DNA from 2 places in the Brenneria uluponensis genome. Region 2 is predicted to be linked to the other one. Evidence: predicted binding sites of a transcription regulator. Region 2 holds the regulator's gene; the other holds the start of a gene.
What was found. The regulator LexA, encoded in region 2, represses DNA repair genes until DNA is damaged. The targets are predictions, from matches to a motif close to TNCTGTATGTACATACAGNA.
Positions count from the first base shown of each region.

Region 1: the regulator LexA is predicted to act here: its motif matches at 2,001-2,020, upstream of rmuC (DNA recombination protein RmuC).

Region 1 is NZ_CP135917.1:4,738,226-4,743,051, forward strand. Features, by position in the region: gene ubiE (bifunctional demethylmenaquinone methyltransferase/2-methoxy-6-polyprenyl-1,4-benzoquinol methylase UbiE) at 1-280, opposite strand, end outside; gene rmuC (DNA recombination protein RmuC) at 454-1,956, opposite strand; gene RS889_RS22105 (serine hydrolase domain-containing protein) at 2,151-3,659, opposite strand; gene RS889_RS22110 (ABC transporter ATP-binding protein) at 3,656-4,396, opposite strand; gene RS889_RS22115 (ABC transporter ATP-binding protein) at 4,393-4,826, opposite strand, start outside.
Region 2 is NZ_CP135917.1:4,365,167-4,369,992, reverse strand. Features, by position in the region: gene plsB (glycerol-3-phosphate 1-O-acyltransferase PlsB) at 1-555, opposite strand, end outside; gene RS889_RS20355 (diacylglycerol kinase) at 685-1,050, shown strand; gene lexA (transcriptional repressor LexA) at 1,160-1,771, shown strand; gene zur (zinc uptake transcriptional repressor Zur) at 2,042-2,551, opposite strand; gene RS889_RS20340 (pirin family protein) at 2,641-3,351, opposite strand; gene RS889_RS20335 (LysR family transcriptional regulator) at 3,461-4,357, shown strand; gene RS889_RS20330 (glutathione S-transferase family protein) at 4,501-4,826, opposite strand, start outside.

The DNA.
Region 1 (4,826 bases), 370 kb from region 2:
CCAGTACAACCCCACCGTCATCACCGACCAGACGTGAGAATTTGGCAGTCAAGTCTCCAGTGCCGCCGGCAAGATCCAGCACATGCTGACCGCGCCGCACGCCACTGCACTCAATGGTGAATCTTTTCCAGACACGATGAATACCAAAAGACATCAGGTCATTCATCAAATCATACTTTGTAGCCACAGAATGAAAAACGTCGGCGACCATGCCTTCTTTTTCTTCTTTCGCTACGGTGCGAAAACCAAAATGTGTAGTTTTCTCTGAATTGTCTACCATGTTATCCGCCTACCATTCAGTCAAAATTTGGATCTACCTACTAATGGGGAGAGTGTAACAGACCCAAGTTAAAAGCTACCGTCCTTATTTACCGATATACCGAGAGAAGTGAGAGCACCGTATACCTACCACATAAAGGATGCTGGAACAGTTTATACCTGTACGACAGCGACTTACGCTGGTTTTTCATCAACGGGCTCGTCGTCCTCGACAATCGGGTGATACTCCACATTGACTGACTCGGCATCGTCAATCAACGATGCGTTAATAGGCCGTTTTATTTCTACGCCCAATGCCCGGAAACCTTCCGCCTGATTAATCAGATTTCCGCGGCCTGAAGAGAGTTTTTTCATGGCCTGACGATAACTTCCCTGTGCTTTTTCCAGGCTTTGCCCCAGTGATGACATATCGTCAACGAACAGGCGTAGCTTGTCGTACAACCGGGAAGCTCGCTCAGCGATCTGTTGTGCATTGCGGCTTTGTTGCTCGTAACGCCATAAATTATTAATCGTCCGCAACGCTACCAGTAAGGTAGCAGGACTGACCAGCATAATATTATGTTTAAGCGCTTCGGTGATAACATCTGGCTGGCGATTAATAGCGACCAGGAATGCGGGTTCCACCGGAATGAACATCAATACATAATCCAGCGAGCGCAATCCCGGTAATTGTTGATAATCTTTGTTACCCAAAAGACGGATATGACTGCGGATTGACACCAAGTGCTCATTGAGTGCGGCGGACCGTTCGATCTCATCATCGCTGTTAAAGTAACGTTCATAGGCCACCAACGACATCTTGGCGTCAATGACCACATCTTTACCATGTGGCAGGCGCACGATGACATCCGGCTGTAAACGTGAGTGAGTGTCGGTCTGCACACTGACTTGAATTTGATATTCATGCCCTTCGCGCAGCCCGGAACTTTCCAGCACCCGGCTCAACACCACTTCACCCCAATTTCCTTGTGTTTTGTTGTCACCTTTCAGTGCGTTGGTCAGGTTAACCGCTTCCTGTGTCATCCGGGCATTAAGTTGTTGCAGATTACGGATCTCATGCGCCAGCGTATGGCGTTCCCGGGCTTCGGAACCGAAGCTTTCCTGCACCTGACGACGAAATCCATCCAGTTGTTCCCGCAATGGTGTCAGCAAACGATCCAGACTCTGTTGATTCTGCTGATCGACCTTACGGCCACTGTGCTCAAAAATTCGGTTGGCGAGGTTTTCAAATTGAGTGGAGAGACGCTGCTCACTGTTGGTCAGCAAGCGCTGCTTTTCTTCAGCCGCCAGACGCGTCTCTTCCAGGCGGATAGTCACTTCCCGTAATTCAGCTTCTTGTGCGCCATTGGCCTCCCGAAGCGCCCGCAGTTCCTGATTAAGCTGCTCACATTCCTGGCGCAGTTCCACCAGTTGCTGCAACTTCTCCTGGCTGGCTGCCAGTTGCCCATGCAGTGTTCGCAATTCCATTTCCTGCTGACCAAGTCGCTGCTGATCCTGTTGCCTGGCCTGCTGGCTCTCATTTAAAGACTGACGGGCCTGTTCCAACGCTTGTGCCAACAAACGCTGCTCTGTTTCAGATCGCGCCTGCCGCTGTTGCTGAAGCAAACCCGCAATGAGCCAACCTAGTAGCAAGCCTACTGCTACGCCACCAATACCATAAAATAGAGAGATATCCACACGGCCTCCGCTTTACCTCGCTGCTGCCCGTCAAGGTAAATTGATACTGTATGGATGTCCAGAAGGAATTGGACAGATACGTCAAGCGGTGGGAGGCGGCTTCAGAAATCCACTGCATTAAAGACGTTCGCGTTGCAGTCAGTCCCCGGTTATTGCACAACACATTATCAGACCACGCTATGCACGGTTAATCATCAGCGCTCGTATCTCACGACTCGACTGCGATTAAGCAGCAACTGTAGTTGATCACCATCCAGATAGAGGCCAAACCGCTTCTCCCACGGGCCATCCTGCGCAATGGCACGTCCCCGGCCTTGACCGAGGGATTTGAGTGTGGCGGTAATCGCTGCCGGGCCAATACCCATGGCCAATTGGTCGCCATCAATCACCAGTTCACTGCGGGTGTCTGCCAGCCGCCAGCATCCCTGAATGTGAGATAAGCTGTCATCAGCCGTCGCCGGGACAAAACGGCGTGGTGCATGACCAATTTCACCCTCAATCGCCATACCATTTTGTCGAAGACGCATCGGTAAATGGCTGGAAAGGGATATTGCCACTTCGGGCTGCCCACTGTGATACAGCGTTTCTGCGGCCCCCAGCCAACAGGCACTTTTCTCGTTGATCTCCAGCCAATCGCCGCCCTGTTCCGCCACGTAAAGACCGGGAGTCAGCGAATGGCCTTGCTGCGGCAACGGCTGATCCAGCAGCGCCGCCATAACACGCATCGCACTATCGTAGGTCGTGACATCCTCGCGGTTGGCAACCAGTGTGACACCAACTTGTCGCGCCGGGTCGAGCAGGAAATAACTTTTGTAACCCGCATGAGAACCACCGTGCCCGACCAGCAATGCATCGCCGACCCGGCTGTGGGTAATGCCCAGCCCATAACCGGTAATCCGGCCATCATTCATCCGGCGTGGTTGCGTCAAGCGGGATAATACGCCGTCGCCGGGACCCGAGTTCATCAGCAGCGATTGCAGCCAGACCGTCAAATCCTGCACGCTGCCAGCGACACAACCGGACGACGACAGATGCAAACCTGCGCTGGCAAGCTGCCAGCCCGTTGCGCCTTGCCAATACCCCGGCATCAGGCCAGGGACAATATCAAACCAGGTTTCCGGCGCATGAAGTTGAATACCCAAGGGTTCACACACTTGCTGGCGTAATAGATCAGAGAAGTAAATACCTTTGGCTTTTAGCGCTTCCTCTACCAATCGATAACCCGTGTTGGAGTAGGAAATCTCGCTGCCCGCTGGGTAGTTGAGTGAGCCCCATTGTGTCAAAAAATCCAGTAGATCTGCCGCCGAGGTCGCGTTGTAAACAGAAAGTCCCAGCAATGACAAGGTTTCCCGCACATCCGGAAGACCGGAGGTCATATCCAGCGCCTGACCTACCGTGACGTTACCGTTATCACCACGCAGTTGTGGCAAATGCTGGTTCAAGGTGTCGGTGAGGGAAATAGCATGGCTGGCGGGGCCGGTGACCATGGCGGCGAACAGATGCTTGGTCACAGATGCGAAACGCACCACACTGTGGGGGGTAAACGGCGTCTGCTGCGCCAAATCCGCCAGGCCGCCACAACATACGGACTGAATCTGTTTGCCATCAAACAGAGCGATGGCACCGCCTGGCTGTGCGCCTTGATTCCAGGCGTGGGTCAGCGACTGGGCCACATCGATGGCGCGCTGCCAATGCAGTGTCATACTGGCTCCTCCAGTGTCATACTTAAATCATACAGCTCAGCCGTGTGAGGATGCCGAATACGTCGCGCACGTAAGTCATCGGCACTGAGCTGTTCCACCATTTCGCCGTTCTGCATCACCCCGATACGCTGGCAAAGATGCGAGACTACCGCCAGATTATGACTGACCATAATGTAGGTCAGTTTTCGCTCCGCTCGCAGGTCGGTAAGCAGATTGAGAATTTCCGCCTGCACCGACACATCCAGCGCGGACGTCGGCTCATCCAGCAGTAATACTTCAGGTTCGGCGATTAACGCCCGGGCAATGGCGACACGTTGGCGTTGCCCACCGGACAGCTGATGTGGGAAACGAAAACGTACCGCAGACGGTAACCCTACTTCGTCCAGTGCCTGCGTAATGCGTTGTTCAGCACGATCAACACGATGTATCAACAACGGTTCATGCAAAATACGGTCAATCGTCTGGCGTGGATGCAGAGAACCATACGGGTCCTGAAATACCATCTGCACCTGACGAAAGAACGTCCGGCCGCGATGCGCGGATAACGCCATGCCACCAAAGGTAATGGTGCCGCTCCAGTGGTTATTCAGCCCCGACAACGCCCGCAAAATAGTGGATTTACCGGACCCACTTTCACCAACGATGCCAAAGCTGGCCCCGCTCGCCACCTCAAATGAGACGCCTTTTACCACCGCTATAGACCCAAATGAGATGCGCAAATTCTCTAACTTAATCATGCGTCCCTCCAGGCAATATCACGTTTCATCACCGGCAACCGTTCCCGTGGATGCAAGAGCGAGGGCAAGCACTCCAGCAATCCGCGCGTATACGGATGTTGTGCCTGTTGCAGTTGATTGGCGGCCAACATTTCCACGATCCGCCCGGCATACATCACTGCCACCCGATCACAAAAATGCGACACCAATGGCAGATCGTGACTGATCAGGATCAGCCCCATCCCTCGCTGCGACACCAGATCGTCGATCAGCCGCAGGATCTCCGCCTGCACCGTGGCATCCAACGCACTGGTAGGTTCGTCGGCAATCAACAGCTCCGGGTCAGGCGCCAACATCATGGCGATCATCACCCGTTGGCCCATCCCACCGGATACTTCATGCGGGTAACTGCTGGCCACTCGCTCCGGATCACGGATACGCACTTGCGCCA
Region 2 (4,826 bases):
TTTATCAGTGCCATGCTCTGTCGCCATATAACGGAGCGATATTGGACTGGAAAAACGGACAAAACTATCACGTCCTAGCCATAAAACAGCAAAAAATTTCTCAATGCCGTTTAACAAACGCAGGTGTGGTGTGGCTTGATGTTGATTTTCACGACCTGGCGAGCGACCAAACATCACTGAAACTGGCACCATCTGTACATCTAACGCCGGGTTACTGCTATGCAGATCCAGGTAGTCGTGAAACAGTTTTATGGATTTCTGCTTGGGGACGTAGTAGCGGAATACTCGTGGACCATCATTAATAAATACATAGCTGGGCAACTCTTCACCATCAATAACCAATGGTTGTAAAGGGTCTGGTAGCCCCAGCGCCAGACATTTAGTCCGCAGCGTTAGTAGATCCGCTTTAGAGTTATAGGGCAATACATAGAAAACCGGACGTGAAGGATCCAAATCCAATTCAGCGACAGGATCATGAGGAATAATCTTACTCTTTACCAAGAGTTTAAGGGGGAAATTCAGTAAGTTATAGTAAATTCTACGCCAACCTGACATAACAACCAGAAGCCTCTTGTTAGCAACTCGCCGCAAGGATACCAGAAACCTCACTGGAGATCTGTGGTGATGAGACGATGATAGCGCGTTAAAATTGCGTTCAATCACGAATAAAGGAATGGAGTAAGTATGAATAAAGCAACTGGAATAACCCGTATTATCAAAGCAACGGGATATTCCCTCCAGGGGTTGAAGCAGGCCTGGCGGCATGAAGCTGCATTTCGTCAGGAGTCATTACTCACTCTTGCCTCTATTATTATTGCTTGTTGGCTGCCAGTTTCAACAATTGAAAGGCTATTACTCATCGGGTCAGTTGTACTGATTGTATTATTTGAATTGGTCAATAGCGCTATCGAAGCGGTAGTCGACAGAGTGGGGCTGGAGTATCACGAATTATCGGGACGAGCGAAAGATATTGGCTCGGCAGCTGTTTTCGTCGCCTGTTTGTTGGCTGCTGTCGTCTGGATCTCACTACTGTGGAATCATTTTGCATGACGGCTTCCAGAATCGGAGAAAAAAGCGCTGAATGGCAATATCAAGGTTCCCATCGACACCTTCCCTGTATATACTCACAGCTAAACTGTATAAACAACCAGGGGGCGGGATGAAAGAGTTAACAGCCAGACAACAGCAGGTTTATGATCTTATCCGTGATCATATCTCACAAACCGGTATGCCGCCTACACGGGCAGAGATTGCGCAGCAGTTGGGATTCCGTTCCCCTAATGCCGCAGAAGAGCATTTAAAGGCACTGGCACGCAAGGGTGTGATCGAGATTGTTACCGGCGCGTCCCGTGGTATCCGCTTGTTGATGGAAGAAGAAGATCTTGGATTGCCTTTGATTGGCCGGGTTGCGGCCGGTGAGCCCTTGCTGGCTCAACAGCATATTGAGTGCCATTATCAGGTTGATCCATCCATGTTTAAACCGAGTGCGGATTTTTTGCTAAGAGTCAGCGGAATGTCGATGAAAGATATCGGTATTCTGGATGGTGATCTACTGGCCGTGCATAAAACGCAAGATGTATATAATGGTCAGGTTGTTGTGGCGCGTATTGATGACGAAGTTACCGTTAAACGTCTGAAAAAACAAGGTAACATCATACAGTTACTGGCGGAAAACAGAGAATTCAAACCTATTGTTGTTGACTTGCGTGAACAGAGTTTTTCTATTGAAGGACTGGCGGTTGGTGTCATTCGTAACAGCGATTGGAACTGATATATTCCTTCATTTCCTTTATTCATCTCGGCCTTTAAAATATAGCGCTCGCTCTTCTAATATGAGCGGGTGCGTCTTCAAGTGAGATGCCGTTATTTTACTTATTCCCCTACTTTTACCAGCCATCTATTTCAGCAATTCCTCTTACAGTTTTTACTTTCTAATGAGTTCTCCAAAAATATAAATTTTAAATCATCCACCGGTACTTAGCGGACATTGATTATGTGGTTCACAGCGGAATACTCGAGGGATAGGAAAATTGAGTCGCAACTATCGTTTTTTAATGGTGATACTGTGATCGTGATTGCAATTTTCTCGGTGGTCGCATGATTCAACCTGCTGGCATGCACTGCATAATCCATGAGCTTCCACCACACTGTGGCGCAAAATGAAATCTGACTGCTTAGCCAATTGCTGAAGGTTTTCCTCGACACCGACTGTTTGCCGCTCCGTTACCTGGCCGCATCGGTCACAGATAAATAATGCGGATGTGTGATTATGCTCTTCGAAATGATGACATAACACATAACTGTTAGTGGACTCGACCCGATGAATAAATCCCTGTTCCAGTAGAAAATCGAGAGCACGGTAAACCGTAGGTGGTTTTGCCTGGGGTTCAGAAACACGGAGCAGATCCAGTAAATCGTAAGCACTGATAGCGCCAGGCTGTTGCGCCATCAAACGCAGAACCTCCTGCCGCTGAGGTGTCAGGCGCACGCAGCGCTGCTGACAAAGCTGTTCGGCCAAGGCAAGAAGTTTTCCCGGATTGATTGAATCCATTGCAGTAACCCCGAAGCATGTCTGAGAGCATTATGATTTATCTTATCATGCCTGGACAAAAACACCGAAAAGACAACCTGGTCCGAGTATCAGACCACCAGATCGATGAGCAGTGCTCGCATTGGCGTTTCCGCCAGAACGGTTATTTTTGCTTCCTGCTGGATAAAGGCACCATCACCACAATGCAACGTTTTGCTATTTTCTGGCGTGATGCCATTAATTCGCATTGTTCCATTTATTGACTGTAAATAAGCGCGATTACCGTTTAGTGTAATGGTGTTTTGCTCGTGGATATTGAGATCCAGATGATAGATCCATACTTGCTGACGTAAGTACAGACTATGCTGATCCTGAGTTTCTTCGGGGGACGCCAGCAAATGACAGCCTTTTTTATCCAGCGAGAGCCGTTGCAAGGTGCGGTTTTCTTGTGTGGGGCAGGCATTCAGCCATAATTGCAGGCGCGTAAGTGATGTTTTATGGCAAGCATTATGTTCGCTATAGCTGACATTGGGCTGCGTGGCCAATAATAGCGCATCGCCTGCTTTTGCTCTGGCATGGTTACCGTTGCTATCGCGGTACTCGGCTTCCCCCTGCAATATAATATTGAGAATATCTACTTGTGGGTAGGTTCGAGGTTGAAAAGCCGCGCCAGGGGCAAGGACTTCCTGATTAAGCACGCGCAAAGAAGCATAACCTAGTAGTTCGGGGTCAAAATAGTGACCAAAAGAGAATGTATAACGTGCCTGTAACCAGCCATAGTCAGCCTGACCGCAATGTTCTGCTACTTTGCTAATGATCATGGTCTTCGGCCTGTAAAATTATCCATGTATTAGATAGTAATTGGCTGGACGCTGGATTGTTAGCCAGTTAATCTGGTCTGTACGTTCAAAAATTCTGAATGAGTATAAAATGGCAAAAGAGCGGGCATTAACGTTAGAAGCTTTAAGGGTCATGGATGCCATAGACCGTCGGGGAAGCTTTGCCGCTGCAGCGGACGAATTGGGGCGGGTGCCTTCAGCCCTGAGTTATACCATGCAAAAACTGGAGGATGAGCTGGATGTGGTTCTGTTTGACCGTTCCGGACATCGTACCAAATTCACCAATGTTGGTCGGATGCTGCTGGAACGCGGACGTATTTTGCTGGATGCGGCGGATAAGCTCACTACTGATGCAGAAGCACTAGCGCGTGGATGGGAAACGCATTTAACGATTGTGATTGAAGCACTGGTTCCGATTGAACGATTATTTCCGTTACTGAATAAGCTGTCCTTGAAGGCCAACACCCAGGTGTCGCTAATTCAGGAGGTGCTGGCCGGTGCCTGGGAACGTCTGGAACAAGGTCGGGCCGATATTGTCATCGCACCCGACATGCATTTCCGCGCATCATCTGAAATCAATACACGTAAACTGTATTTGATGAAAAGTGTTTGTGTAGCAAGTCCAGGCCATCCAATTCATGATGAACCAGAGCCGTTGTCCGAGGTTACTCGTGTTAAATACCGGGGGATTGCTATTGCGGATACTGCGCGTGAACGTCCGGTACTGACAGTACAACTGTTGGATAAACAACCTCGTCTTACCGTAAGTTCTATGGATGATAAACGCCGTGCACTGCTGGCCGGGTTAGGTGTGGCAACTATGCCTTATGATATGGTGGCTCAAGATATCGCTGAGGGACGGTTGCGAGTTGTCAGCCCGGAGAACACATTTGAAAGTCAGATTATTATGGCGTGGCGACGGGATAGTATGGGGGAGGCAAAGTCCTGGTTTTTACGTGAGATTCCAAAATTGCTTATTCAGAAGTGATGGTTATTCATCATTAAGTAAAAGGAGTATTGGGTACTCCTTTTACTACTTGTAGATAACCCTCTTGAATCTACATTGCACGGTAGATTCAAGGGGCTGTACGGGTGTTTTTTACTTTCCTATTCCCCCGGTTATCCTAAAAATTATTCATAAAATCGGGTGGATCGATCATGTGGATCAGAAAATGATCTTTCGGGGCCAATGGAAATGATGCCGTGTGGGTTGATGGTGGGATGGCTGCGGTAATAGTGGTGACGGATATGATCCATGTTTACTGTTTCGGCGATGCCAGGTAGTTGGTAGATATCCCTTACGAAACCGTACAGGTTGAAGTAATCAGTTATGCGGCGTTTGTCACATTTGAAATGGGTATGGTACACAGGATCAAAACGGATCAGTGTTGTCCACAAGCGAAGGTCAGCTTCTGTGAGCCGTTCACCTGTCAGGTAACGTTGATGGCTGAGCCTGT